2 regions of the Nocardia sp. IFM 10818 genome follow, and region 2 is predicted to be linked to the other one. Evidence: riboswitches for the same ligand, from Rfam matches in the RefSeq annotation. Region 2 holds a riboswitch; the other holds the start of a gene.

Region 1 (7,191 bases), 2.2 Mb from region 2:
GCGGTGCATGTGCATGAAGGAGCTGTAGAACAGCGGATCGCCCGCGGCCAGAAGGGCGACGGAGCGGCCGGCGGCGAGATGGCCGGCCAGCAGGGCGGCGGCGCGTTCGTAGAACTCGTCGATGGCGCCCTGATAGCCGCCGGGGTGGTCGGTGGTCTCGGTGGTGACCGGGTAGACGAGGTGCTCTTCGAGCTGGCCCTCGCGCATGTACGGCGCGGCGATAGCCCGGGAGATGCTGCGGCCGTGGCGCGCGCTGTGGAAGGCGATCACATCGGCCGCGCCGATGACCCGCGCCGCCTTGACCGTCACCAGTTCCGGATCACCGGGGCCGAGTCCGACCCCCCAGAGCTTGCCGCTCATGCCGTGTCCCCCGGGAACGAGCGCGGGCCCTCCGTGGTTACGCTGCGCTGCCGCCTCCGGGCCTGACGCGCTCATTCCGCCTCGCTCGCAATCGCATTGAGGGCGGCCGCGGTGATGGCACTGCCGCCGCGCCGGCCGCGGACGGTCAGGAATTCGACGCCGCCGTATTCGGTCAGGGCCTGCTTGGATTCCGCGGCCCCGATGAACCCGACCGGGATGCCCAGCACGGCCGCGGGCCGCGGCGCACCGGCATCGAGCATGTCGAGCAGGTGGAACAGCGCGGTCGGCGCATTCCCGATCGCCACCACCGCGCCATCCAGGTGATCCCGCCAAAGCTCCAGCGCCGCAGCCGATCTGGTGTTGTTCATGGCCGCCGCCAAGTCCGGCACCCGCGGATCGTCGAGCAGGCACAGCACATCGTTGCCGGCGGGCAGCCGCTTGCGCGTCACGCCCGAGCCGACCATCTTGGCGTCGCACAGAATCGGCGCCCCGGCGCGCAGGGCCGCCCGCGCCTTCGCCACCACATCGGCGCTGAACTCCACGTCCTCGGCCAGATCCACCTGCCCGCAGGCATGGATCATCCGCACCACGACCTGCGACACGTCCGCCGGGAATCGCGCGAGATCCGCTTCGGCACGGATCGTGGCGAACGATCGCCGATAGATCTCGGCCCCGTCGGTCAGGTAGCTGGTGCGCACGTCGGACATGCGTCCCACCCTAAGTCGCCCCGCTCACACCCTCGCACAAGGGGTGGTGCGCCGTGCGGGCGACCATTGTGCCCACCCTCAGGTGCGCGGGCGCTCGAGCAGCCGCGACATGACGATGCTGCTGCGGGTGCGGCCCACGCGGGCGTTCTCGCGAATGCGCTCGACGGTGGATTCGATCTCGGCCATATCGGTGGCCATGACGTGGACGAGCGCGTCGGCCTCGCCGGCAATGGTCCACACCCCGACCACCTGGGGGATGGGTTCGAGGCTGCGGCGCAGTTCGGCCGGAGAGATATTGTCGCGGTAGAAGACTTCCACATAGGCCTCGGTGCGCCAGCCCAGCGCGGCCGGATTCACCACCGCCGTGAAGCCGGTGATCTGCCCGCCCGCCACCATCTTGTCCACGCGCCGCTTCACCGCCGGCGCGGACAGCCCGATCGCCGCGCCGATCTCCTGGAACGAGGCCCGCGCGTGCTCGAGCAGGTGGCCGAGAATTCGCCGATCGAGGTCGTCCACACCGATCCTTTCGCCATCGCGCAACGATTCGCCGCAAACATCAAGATCTCCGCAACGAATCGCTATTTCGAGCGCAACGCTACGCCACTTACCTTCAGGTGAACGCCTGTCCGCGCCGACTTGCCAGGGAGTCCCCGTTGACGTCCGTAACCACCCTCCCCACCCCCGAACCCACCGGTGCTCGCCGCCCCACCCCGCGGCAGTACCTCATGTGCCGCCCGGATCATTTCGACGTCACCTACGTCATCAATCCGTGGATGGACGCCTCCACCCCCGTCGACCGCGCGCTCGCCCTCGCCCAATGGGAGAACCTGCGCGCCACCTATGAACGCCACGGCCATCGGGTCGAGGTCATCGACGGCGTACCCGGCCTGCCCGATATGGTGTTCGCCGCCAATGGCGGCCTGGTCATCGGCGACCGCGCCATCTCCGCCCGTTTCGCCAATCCGGAACGCACCGCCGAGGGCCCCGCCTACCACGACTGGATGTCCGCCCGCGGGCGCTACCAGTTGACCGCCGCCAGCGAAACCAACGAGGGCGAAGGCGATTTCGCGGTGACCCGCGATCACATCCTGGCCGGCACCGGCTTCCGCACCTCCCGCACCGCCCACGAGGAAGTCGCGGAGTTCTTCGGCCTCCCCGTCATCTCCCTCGACCTCATCGACCCCCGCTTCTACCACCTCGACACCGCGGTCATGGTCCTCGACGACACCATCGCCTACTACCCGGCGGCCTTCAGCGGCGAAAGCGCCCGCCTGCTGGCGCGCATGTACCCCGACGCCATCATCGCCACCGAAGCCGATGCCGAAGTCCTCGGCCTCAATGGCGTCTGCGACGGCTACAACGTCTTCCTCAGCGACCGCGCCACCACCCTGCCCGACCAACTCCGCGCCCGCGGCTACAACCCCATCGGCATCGACCTGTCCGAACTCCTGCGCGCCGGCGGCAGCGTCAAATGCTGCACCCTCGAATTGCACCGCGCCGGAACCGTACTCGACTCCTCCGCGGCCTGAGCGGTCGCGGCTCGACTCGAAACCGGTATCGACGCCGGTCGATTCGCACTACGACGCCCGATTCCCCGCATACCATCGGCGCATGCGGGGGCGCCGCTGGTGATATCGGCCGCGCTCGGACTGCTCAGCCCGGCCGTCGCGATCGGCAGCGCGGCGGGTCTGGCCGGTCGCCGCAAGACCAGGGAACGCAATCAACGAGTCCGCGCTATCTGGAACACCCTCTACTACCGCCATCGCGACGATGTCGTCTACATTCCCGGTGACGCCGCGAGTTGTGTGCCGTCCGAACAGATCTCGACCCTCTTGCGCCGTCCGTGAGAGCACGGGTCCGGCTGCGTCTGCTCAGTCGGCCGGGATGACGCGGTAGCCGTCCGCGGTGGCGGTGATATCGGTGACCGCGCCGCGCGGCCGTCCGCAGCGGCGCTCACAGCCGGACCAGTGCTGGCGGCCGGACGCGACGATCTCTGCGGCGGCCAATCCCTCGTGCGGAGCGTTCGCCGATCCCTCGACGAGGACGCGGCCGGACTGCACGGCATCGGCCACATCGGCGCGCACATCGGTCAGGGATTTCGCGCAGCCCGGCATGCCCGCGCAGGCGCTGACCTGCAGCCAGGGGGAACTCGCGTCGAAGATCAGGCCCATCGGGGCGAGCACGCGCACGACCTGTTCGGCGGTCCACTCGTCCATATCGGTGATGACCACACTCCGCCAGGGAGTCACGAACACCGGACGCTCGACGGCGGCAATGAACTCGGCCGTACGAGCCGGCAGCGACCCCAGCCGCACACCCGCGCCGAGCGCCACCCTGTCATCGGACTGATTCAGCCAGCCGATCGGAATCTCTTGCCGAGCAACCACTTCCACCCGCTCGTCGGCCGTGTCCAGCCCCGGCCGACCGGCCAGCAGATGCTCGGTGAGCCGACCGGCCCCCTCCGCAATCTCGTGCAGCCGCCACTGCCCGTCCCGCAGCTCGAGGAACCCGTGCGCCGCCGCGAGCATCAGATCGACCGCCTGCTCGGGCGCCACCCGCACCCCGGAATCGTCTCCCGCGAGCAACAGCGCATAGGTGTTCTCATCCACGGCGTGCACCCCGATATCCCCGCCGAGCCCGCTCACGTCCCCCCGGCCGTCATCGAGCGTGAACAGCACCCGCCCGGGCAACTCCGCCAGCCGCGGATCCCCCCGCAGCCCGTCATCGAGCGCGGTCACCAGCGCATGCACATCGGTCCACCCGCCGACCCGCCCGGACAGCGGTGACGCAACAATGTTCCGCACGCGCTCGTGCGACGCACTCGGCAACAACCCCGCCCCCGCCAGCCGCTCCTCGAGGTCCCCCGCATCGCGAACCTGCCGCAACTGCACATTCCCACGCGAAGTCAATTCGATATTGCCGTCCCCGAGATCAACGGCCGCCGCAGCCAGCCCCTGCAACTGCTCGGACGTCAACCGCCCACCGGGCACACGAATCCGAGCGAGCGGCCCATCGGCGGCCTCGTGCAGCCGCAGCACACCCGGACAGGAATCAGCTTCGAATCGACTCATGACCACCCCACCCTACGACCGCCCCGAATCCTCGACCCAGCCCCGCCCACCAGTCAGCCTTCCCAAGTACGGCCCGTCCGCTCGCCAGCCGGTCCGATCGCCAGCCGGTGCGGTTGCTGGCTGGTGCGGTTGCGCGCTGGTGCGATCGTTGGCTGGTCCGATCGCCAGCCGGTGCGATTGCCGGCTGGTCCGGGCACCAGCTGGTCTGGTCATCAGCTCGTGTGCTTGTGTGTTGGTCCGCCGCAGGCGAACTGTCAATGAACTGTAGGGATGACAGTTGGTGCATCAACTGTGTGGGTTCGGGGCCGTCTCGATTTTGGACTGAGTGGAGCGTGCGTCGGAGCGGGGGAGCGAAGCGGAGGAGCTCCGGCGTGCGCGGAGGGAGGGAAAAATCGAGACCTCCAGGCCCCGAACCCCGCCGGAGCGAAGCGGAGGCAATCAAACACAGCCACGAGCGTCCCTGATCAGACCCGCCCCCAACGCCAATCAGCCCCAAAACGTCACTCAGCGGGCGTCCCCGCAAAGCAAGGACACCCGCCAAGCACCAACCCCTATCCGGCCCGATGCGGCTCGATAGCCCGCGGCGCTCCCCGCCGCCGCGCAAACGCCGGCGACTGTTCCCAGCTGTCGTTCAACAAACTGGGAACATTGTGATGCTCCATATTGTCCCGATGGATGGTCGTACCCAGAACGGTCACTCCGAACAGCACAGTCGCCGCACAAACGATCCCGGCGAGCATCGCGTACTGCGTATGACCGGAGCCGGCGGCCGTCAGGGCCATTGCCAGCGTTGCGAAAGCAACCAGTATGCAAAAGTATCCTGACCAGGCGGCAAACCTGTTCCGCCTGACCCAGCTCGGGGTGTTCGGCATACCCGGAGCGTACGCCGCGCCACCCCCTCCGAACACCCCCGCGGACCAGGCTTTGCGGCACTGTGACCCGCACGCGATAGCATCCAACAGCTCATCGAACGGAAGAAACCGGTGCAATTCCGGTGCGGTCGCGCCACTGTGACAGTCAGACCTTCCCGATGAGCGCCGAACCGTGCTGGGCGCGTAACCCGAGGAAGGCCCGAACCCCTGTGATTCTCCTGCTGTCCACCTCCGACACCGATCTGCTGAGCGCCCGCGCCAGCGGCGCCGACTACCGGCTCGCCAACCCGGCCCGCATCCTGACCGAGGACCTTCCCGCCCTGCTCGCGGGCGCGGACCTGGTGATCGTGCGCATTCTCGGCGGCAAACGCGCCTGGGAGGAAGGCCTGGAGACCGTGCGCGCCAGCGGCATTCCCCTGGTCGCGCTGGGCGGTGAGATCGCCCCCGATGCCGAGCTCATGGAATCCTCCACCGTCCCCGGCGGTGTGGCGGCGGACGCCCACAACTATCTGGCCGCCGGCGGCCCGGTGAACCTGCGGCAGCTGCACAACTTCCTGTCCGACACCGTCCTGCTCACCGGCCACGGCTTCGAGCCGCCCGTGGAGATGCCCGGCTGGGGCGAGCTGGAACGCGCTGCCCGCCCGATTGCCGAGAATGCGCCCACGGTCGCCGTCGTCTACTACCGCGCCCAGCACCTGGCCGGAAACACCGGCTACATCGACGCCCTGTGCACCGCTATCGAGGACAAGGGCGCCCGCGCGCTTCCCCTCTACTGCGCCTCCCTGCGCACCGCCGAACCCGAACTCCTCGCCACACTGCGCCGAGCCGACGCCCTCGTGGTGACGGTGCTCGCCGCGGGCGGCACCAAGCCCGCCACCGCCTCGGCGGGCGGCGATGACGAAGCCTGGGATGTGGGCGCGCTCGCCGACCTGGATGTGCCCATCCTGCAAGGACTCTGCCTCACCAGCGGCCGCGCCCAGTGGGAGGCCAATGACGACGGCCTGTCCCCGCTCGATGTCGCCACCCAGGTCGCGGTGCCGGAGTTCGACGGCCGCATCATCACGGTCCCGTTCTCCTTCAAGGAATTCGACGCCGACGGCCTGTCCACCTACGTCCCCGATCCCGAACGCGCGGCCCGCGTGGCCGGAATCGCGGTGCGCTACGCCAGGCTGCGCCATATTCCCGCCGCCGACAAGCGCATTGCCATCGTGCTGTCGGCCTACCCGACCAAGCACGCCCGCATCGGGAATGCCGTCGGCCTCGACACTCCCGCCAGCGCCATCAAGCTGCTGACCGAAATGCGTGCCGCCGGTTACGATCTCGGCGCGGAAGGCGAGATCCCGGGCTTGGAGCAGGGTGACGGCGACGCGCTCATCCACGCGCTCATCGCCGCCGGCGGCCAGGATCCGGATTGGCTGACCGCCGAACAGCTGGAAGGCAATCCGATCCGCATCGGCGCGGACCTGTACTCCGCCTGGTTCGACACCCTGCCCGAGGATCTGCGCGCGGCCGTCGTCGAAGCCTGGGGCCCGCCGCCCGGCGAGATGTACGTCGATCGCTCTCAGGACCCAGAGGGCGAAATCGTCATCGCCGCCCTGCGTTTCGGCAATGTGGTGCTCATCGTGCAGCCGCCGCGCGGTTTCGGCGAGAACCCGGTCGCCATCTACCACGATCCGGATCTGCCGCCCTCGCACCACTATCTGGCCGCCTACCGCTGGCTGGCCGCCCCCGAGGGTTTCGCCGCGGACGCCATGGTGCACCTCGGCAAGCACGGCAATCTGGAATGGCTGCCCGGCAAGACCCTCGGCATGTCCGCCTCCTGCGGCACCGACGCCGCGCTCGGCGATCTGCCGCTGATCTACCCGTTCCTGGTGAACGATCCGGGTGAGGGCACCCAGGCCAAGCGCCGCGCCCACGCCACCCTGGTCGACCACCTCATCCCGCCCATGGCGCGCGCCGAAACCTACGGCGACATCTCGCGTCTGGAGCAGTTGCTCGACGAGCACTCCAATATCTCCGCCCTGGATCCGGCCAAGCTGCCCGCCATCCGCCAGCAGATCTGGACGCTCATGCGCGCGGCCAAGATGGACCACGACCTGGGGCTGGCCGAACGCCCCGACGAGGACGTCTTCGACGATATGCTGCTGCACGTCGACGGCTGGCTGTGCGAGATCAAGGACG
Region 2 (7,191 bases):
CTTCGTCCTCGGCGGTGAGCTGGGTTTCCGGCTTGGCGGGACCGCGCCCGGCCAGAGCGCGGCTGCGGAAGGGCTCGGGCCAGCCGCCGGCGGGGGTGCCGAGTTCGCCGCGGAGGAACCCGATGACGGAATCGGGGATGTCGTAGCGGCCGGGATCGGCGGCGAAGTCCTCGACGTCGACGCCGGTGCCGACCAGGGCGAGGGCGAGGTCGCCGACGACCTTGGAGGACGGGGTGACCTTGACCAGGCGGCCCAGGAGACGGTCCGCGGCAGCGTATTTCGACTCGACTTCCTCGAACTGGTCGCCCAGGCCCAGGGCGATGGCCTGCTGGCGCAGGTTCGACAGCTGCCCGCCGGGGATCTCGTGGTGGTACACGCGGCCGGTCGGGCCGGGCAGACCGGATTCGAAGGGGCCGTAGACCTTTCGCAGCGCCTCCCAGTAGGGCTCCAGATCGCAGACGTGCTGCAGGTTCAAACCGGTGTCGTACGGCGAATTCGCCGCCGCGGCAACGATTGCCGACAGCGCGGGCTGAGAGGTGGTGCCCGCCATGGGAGCCGAGGCGCCGTCGACGGCGTCGGCTCCGGCCTGCCAGGCGGCCAGGTAGGTGGCCAGCTGACCGCCGGGGGTGTCGTGGGTGTGCACGTGCACCGGCAGATCGAAGTTCTGCCGCAGCGCCGTGACCAGCGTGTGGGCGGCGGGCGCGCGCAGCAGACCGGCCATGTCCTTGATGCCGATGACGTGCGCCCCGGCCTCGACGATCTGCTCGGCGAGCTTGAGGTAGTAGTCGAGGGTGTAGAGGTTCTCGTTCGGGTTCGACAGGTCGCCGGTGTAGCTCATGGCGACTTCCGCCACCGCGGTGCCGGTTTCGCGCACGGCGTCGATGGCGGGCCGCATCTGATCGACGTTGTTGAGCGCGTCGAAGATGCGGAAGATGTCGATGCCGGTGGCGGTGGCCTCGGAAACGAATGCGCGCGTGACCTTTTCCGGATACGGCGTATAGCCGACGGTATTGCGGCCGCGCAGCAGCATCTGCAGGTTGATGTTCGGGACGGCCTCGCGCAGCGCCGCCAGGCGCTCCCACGGATCCTCGAACAGGAAGCGCAGCGCCACGTCATAGGTTGCGCCGCCCCAGCATTCGATGGACAGCAGTTCCGGCGTCAGCCGCGCCACGTGCCCGGCCACATCGAGCAGGCCGTTGGTGCGGACCCGGGTGGCCAGCAGCGACTGGTGCGCGTCACGGAAGGTGGTGTCGGTGACCGCCACTCCCTCGCGATTGCGCAGCCACCGGGCGAAGCCCTCCGGCCCCAGCTCCAAGAGCCGCTGCCGCGATCCGGGCGGCGGCGGCACGGTGGTGTCGATAGCGGGCAGCTTGTCGTGCGGATACAGCTTGGTCGGCCGGCTGCCGTGCGGCTTGTTCACCGTCACGTCGGCCAGGTACTGCAGGATCTTGGTGCCGCGGTCGGCCGAACTCTTCAGCGTGAGCAGCTGCGGGCGCTCGTCGATGAACGAGGTGGTGACCTTGCCCGCGCGGAAGTCCGGATCGTCCAGCACCGCCAGCAGGAACGGAATATTGGTCGTCACGCCGCGAATCCGGAATTCGGCCACGGCCCGGCGCGCCCGCGCGATGGCGGTCTGGAAATCGCGCCCGCGGCAGGTCAGCTTGACCAGCATGGAGTCGAAGTAGGCCCCGACCTCCGCGCCGACATTCGCGCCGCCGTCCAGGCGCACGCCCGCGCCGCCCGGCGACCGGTAGCCGGTAATGCGGCCGGTGTCGGGCCGGAACCCATTGGCCGGATCCTCGGTGGTGATGCGGCACTGCAGGGCCGCGCCCCGGATGGTGATCGAATCCTGGCTCAGGCCAAGGTCTTCCAGCCGCTCGCCGGCGGCGATGCGCATCTGCGCCTGCACCAGGTCCACATCGGTGATCTCCTCGGTCACCGTGTGCTCCACCTGGATTCGCGGATTCATCTCGATGAACACGTGATTGCCGCGCTCGTCGAGCAGGAACTCCACGGTGCCCGCGCAGCTGTAGCCGATCTCCGTGGCGAAGGCCACCGCGTCGGCGCAGATCCGGTCGCGCAGTGCGGGATCCAGATTCGGCGCGGGCGCGAGCTCGATGACCTTCTGATGCCGCCGCTGCAGCGAGCAGTCGCGCTCGAACAGGTGAATGACATTGCCGTGCTGATCGGCGAGGATCTGCACCTCGATATGGCGGGGGTTGACCACCGCCTGCTCCAGGAACACCGTCGGATCGCCGAAGGCCGATTCGGCCTCGCGCGCGGCGGCCTCGATGGCCTCGCGCAGCTGGGCCCGATCGCTCACCCGGCGCATACCGCGCCCGCCGCCGCCGGCGACGGCCTTCACGAAGACCGGGAAGTCCATGGTCTCCGACGCCGCCATGAGCGCGTCCACATCCGAGGACGGCTCGGAAGACTTCAGCACCGGCAGCCCGGCGGCCTTGGCGGCGGCAATGGCCCGCGCCTTGTTGCCCGTCAGCTCCAGCACCTGCGCGGACGGGCCGACGAAGGTGATGCCCTCCCGCGCACAGGCCGCCGCCAGGTCCGGATTCTCGGACAGGAATCCGTAGCCCGGATACACGGCGTCGGCGCCCGCGCTCTTGGCCGCGTCGATGATCCCCTCGACCGACAGATAGGCCCGCACCGGATGCCCGGGCGTCCCGATCTGGTAGGCCTCGTCCGCCTTCAACCGATGGACGGAGTTGCGGTCCTCGTGGGGGAAGACCGCCACCGTTCCGATGCCGAGTTCGTAGGCCGCGCGGAAGGCGCGAATGGCGATCTCGCCGCGGTTGGCGACCAGGACTTTGGAGAACATGCGCCTTAAGGTACCTGCCCGGCGATATCGATCGGGCATCGAACTCACTTCGCAGTCATCTTCACAAGCACACCCGCCGGTCCTGCGAAGTTGTCATTCGCAAAGCTACACACCTCACCTCGTCACCGCCGGTCGGGTGAGGTTCGGTTTCGGATCGGCGCCGGCTAAGGAATAGACTGCGCAGCGCAGTCGGTTCGCACTGTGGGAGACGAGTCGGAGCCCCGAACGTCCCACGGCAGCGTCGAAACCCGTTAACCGACGGGTGAAGAGGGAACCCGGTGAGAATCCGGGACTGTCCCGCAGCGGTGAGCAGGAACGACCGCCGTCATATGCACTGGGCTCCATGGCCCGGGAAGCGACGGCCAGTAGGTCGGCCATTTCGGCCGGTGCCCGCGAGTCCGAAGACCTGCCGATTGTGCCGGGTACGCCGTATCCGGCGGTCTCCGCCTCGTGGACCGGGTGGATGGGCCGGCAGTGGTTTCCGCATGCTCGCGTGAGCGTGTATTCGGGGCACTCGGGTTCAGCCATGCCCGTGGGCGGCGGCCAGTGGCTCTGGAAACACTGGAGAACAGCTGTGACCAACATTTCCCCTTTCACCGCAACGGTTCTGGGCTCACCGCGGATCGGGCCGCGGCGTGAGCTGAAGCGCGCCACCGAGTCCTACTGGGCGGGACGCAGCGATGCCGAGGCATTGCACGCCGTCGCCAGGGAGCTCCGCATCGCTCAGCTCACCGGACTGACCGCGGCCGGAATGGATTCGGTGCCGGTGGGCACCTTCTCGTACTACGACCAGATGCTCGATACCGCGGTCATGGTCGGCGCGCTGCCGCCGCGGGTGGCCGGTATCGCGGATCCGCTGGATCGGTATTTCGCGGCGGCCCGCGGCACCGATGCGGTCGAACCGCTCGAAATGACCAAATGGTTCGACACCAACTACCACTACCTGGTGCCGGAATTCGGCGCGGACACCGAGTTCGCGCTGCATCCGGACAAGCTTCTCGACGAGCTGCGGGAGGCGCTGGCGCTCGGCGTGCCCGCGCGGCCGGTGGTGATCGGCCCGCTGACCTTCCTGAAGCTGGCCAAGGATGCCGAGGGTGATCCGCTGCGGCGGATCGACGCACTGCTGCCGCTGTATCTGGATCTGCTGCGGCAGCTGGCGGCGACGGGCGCGCAGTGGGTGCAAATCGACGAGCCGGTGCTGGTGACCGACCTCACCGCGGCCGAGCTCGCGGTGGCCGGGCGGGTGTACGACGAGCTGTCGGCCTCGGCGGATCGGCCCGCGATTCTGGTCGCCACCTACTTCGGGCGTCCGGGTGCGGCGCTGCCGGTGCTGGCGGGCACCGCCGTCGAGGGCATAGCGCTGGACTTCACCGCCGGGACGACGGTCGGCGAGGTCGCCGCGGTGCCGGCGCTGGCCGGGAAGCTGGTGGTGGCGGGTGTCGTGGACGGCCGCAATGTGTGGCGCACCGATCTGGATCGGGCGCTGAGCACGCTGGGCACCCTGCTCGGCAGCACCGGGGCGCTGGTGGTCTCGACCTCCAGTTCGCTGCTGCACGTGCCGTATTCGCTCGACGCCGAAGCCGGTATCGAGCCGGTGCTGCGGTCCTGGCTGGCCTTCGGTGCGGAGAAGGTGGCCGAGGTGCGGCTGCTGGCCACCGCGCTGCACGAGGGCACGGCCTCGATCACGGCCGAATTGGCCGCCGCCCGTGCGGCGTTCGAGTCCCGGGCCGCCGATCCGCGGCTGCGCAACGACACGGTGCGGGCGCGCCTGTCGGCGCTCGGCCCGGAGGCCACCCGCCGCTCCCCCGCCGCGGAACGCCGTGTGCTGCAACAGGAACGCCTGCCGCTGCCGCCGCTGCCGACCACCACCATCGGCTCCTATCCGCAGACCCCCGCGATTCGCAAGGATCGCGCGGCCCTGGTCAAGGGCGAGATCACCGCCGCGCAGTACCGCGACCGGATGCGCGCCGAGATCGCCGATGTCATTGCGCTGCAGGAGAAGCTGGGCATCGACGTGCTGGTACACGGCGAACCGGAGCGCAATGACATGGTGCAGTACTTCGCCGAGCAGCTGGACGGCTTCTGCGCCACCGCCAATGGCTGGGTGCAGTCCTACGGCACCCGCTGCGTCCGCCCGCCGATCCTGTTCGGCGATGTGACGCGGCAGCAGCCCATGACCGTCGAGTGGATCGAATACGCCCAATCCCTCACCGACAAGCCGGTCAAGGGCATGCTCACCGGTCCGGTCACCATCCTGGCCTGGTCATTCGTGCGCGACGACCAGCCGATCGAGGACACCGCCCGGCAGGTGGCGCTGGCCATCCGGGACGAGACGGTGGATCTGCAGGCGGCGGGCATCCGCATCATCCAGGTGGACGAACCGGCGCTGCGCGAACTACTGCCGCTGCGGGCGGAAGCCGAACAGCACTACCTGGATTGGGCCGTCGCGGCCTTCCGGCTGTCCACGGCCGGGGTCTCGGACGCCACCCAGATCCACACCCACCTCTGCTATTCGGAATTCGGCGAGGTGATCGGCGCCATCGCCGAACTGGACGCCGACGTCACCTCCATCGAGGCGGCGCGCTCGCACATGGAGGTGCTCGACGACCTCAATGCGGCAGGCTTCGCGCTCGGCGTAGGACCGGGCGTCTACGACATCCACTCCCCGCGCGTCCCCACTGTCGAGGAGATCACCACATCCCTGCGTGAGGCACTGAAAGCGGTTCCGGCCGAACGCCTCTGGGTCAATCCGGATTGCGGCTTGAAGACCCGCGGCCCGGCCGAAGTGGAGGCGTCACTGCGGAACATGGTGACCGCCGCTCACGCCGTGCGCTGACACCGATCCGCCGCAGCTCATCGGCCGCCCGCACCACGCGCGCGGGCGGCCGCATGACCGTTGATCGCCGGAGCCTTCGGCCTGCGCCCATGCGGCGCAGGATTTCGATTCCGGCGCGCTCTGCCTGAGGGTCAGGCGACTCCGCGCAGCGATCGCGGGGGGACGCCGGTGTATTCCGAGAGGGGGCGGATGAGGGCGTTGGATTGGGATTGCTCGATGATGTGGGCGGTCCAGCCGGTGATGCGGCTCATGACGAAAATCGGTGTGAACATGTCGATGTCGAAGCCCATGAGGTAGTAGGCGGGGCCGGCGGGGAAGTCGAGGTTCGGTTTGATGCCGTTCGCCTGCGCCATGGTGGCTTCGAGTTCGTCGTACATGCGCAGCCATTCGGCGCCGCCGGTGAGGTCGGCGATATCGTCGAGGGCGGCTTTCATGGTGGGGACGCGGGAGTCGCCGTCCTTGTAGACGCGGTGGCCGAAGCCCATCACCTTCTGTTTGCGGGAGAGCCTGTCCTGCAACCATTCCCGCGCTCGCTCGGGCTTGCCGATCTCCAGCATCATGTGCATGACGGCCTCGTTGGCGCCGCCGTGCAGCGGGCCCTTGAGGGCGCCGATGGCCGCCGTGACCGCGCTGTACATATCGGATTCGGTGGAGGTGACGACGCGGGCGGCGAAGGTGGAGGCATTGAAGCTGTGCTCGGCGTACAGGATCAGCGAGGTTTCGAAGGCTCGCACCAGGCGCGGATCCAGGTGGCGGGTGCCGGGACCGGGCTCGCCGAAGCACATGTAGAGGAAGTTCTCGGCGAAACCGCGGGCGGGATCGGGGGCGAGCGGGTCCAGGCCGCGGCGGCGGCGCATATCGGCGGCGATGACCGTGGGCAGGACGGCGGTCATGCGTAGGGCCTTGGCCAGCAGTTCGTCCCGGCTGCGGCCGCGATCCTCGAGGGGGTCCTCGGCGCCGAGGTAGCTGACCACGGTGCGGACGACGTCCATGGGATGGCAGGTCTCGGGCAAGCGGTCGATGAGGGCCAGCAGGGAGCGGTCCGCGCGGCGCAGGGCGCGCTCGCGTTCGGTCAGGGCGCGCAGTTCGGCCGCATCGGGCAGTTCGCCGTGCCACAGCAGGTGGGCGACCTCCTCGAAACGGCAGTGCCGGGCCAGATCCTGCACGGCATAGCCGCGGTAGGTCAGGGTGCTGGTCTCGGGCACCACCTTCGAGATGGCGGTGGTATCGACCACCACCCCGGCCAGGCCCTTCTTGATCTCGGTCATCAGCTCACTCGCTCACGGTGAAATTGAAAATGTCGGAATCGAATTCGTTGTAGCGGGAGTACTCGAGCAGCTCGTACAGGCGGGCGCGATGCTGCATGCGATCCACGAGCGCGGATTGGGTTCCGGTGGCGGCGATCTCGCGCAGGCCGGATTCGACGGCGAACATGGCCAGGCGCAGCGTGGTCACCGGGTAGATGACGGCATCGACGCCGAGATTCTCCAGCTCGGCGGCCGACAGCAGTTCGGACTTGCCG

The links. A riboswitch is a leader RNA that binds a small molecule or an ion and turns the genes downstream of it on or off. The one in region 2 is predicted to bind cobalamin.
Region 1: another riboswitch for cobalamin. It lies ahead of ACYQ5L_RS21465 (cobaltochelatase subunit CobN); the one in region 2 lies ahead of metE (5-methyltetrahydropteroyltriglutamate--homocysteine S-methyltransferase).

Annotation. Positions count from the first base shown of each region.
Region 1 is NZ_BAAHJH010000001.1:4,645,062-4,652,252, reverse strand. It holds gene cobJ (precorrin-3B C(17)-methyltransferase) at 1-360, opposite strand, end outside; gene ACYQ5L_RS21490 (precorrin-8X methylmutase) at 432-1,067, opposite strand; gene ACYQ5L_RS21485 (Lrp/AsnC family transcriptional regulator) at 1,146-1,583, opposite strand; gene ddaH (dimethylargininase) at 1,721-2,596, shown strand; gene ACYQ5L_RS21475 (hypothetical protein) at 2,696-2,914, shown strand; gene cobG (precorrin-3B synthase) at 2,939-4,144, opposite strand; adenosylcobalamin-variant (AdoCbl-variant) riboswitch at 5,102-5,172, shown strand; gene ACYQ5L_RS21465 (cobaltochelatase subunit CobN) at 5,220-7,191, shown strand, end outside.
Region 2 is NZ_BAAHJH010000001.1:2,406,004-2,413,194, reverse strand. It holds gene ACYQ5L_RS10860 (pyruvate carboxylase) at 1-2,833, opposite strand, end outside; cobalamin riboswitch at 3,059-3,261, shown strand; gene metE (5-methyltetrahydropteroyltriglutamate--homocysteine S-methyltransferase) at 3,360-5,669, shown strand; gene ACYQ5L_RS10850 (bifunctional 2-methylcitrate synthase/citrate synthase) at 5,801-6,937, opposite strand; gene prpB (methylisocitrate lyase) at 6,942-7,191, opposite strand, start outside.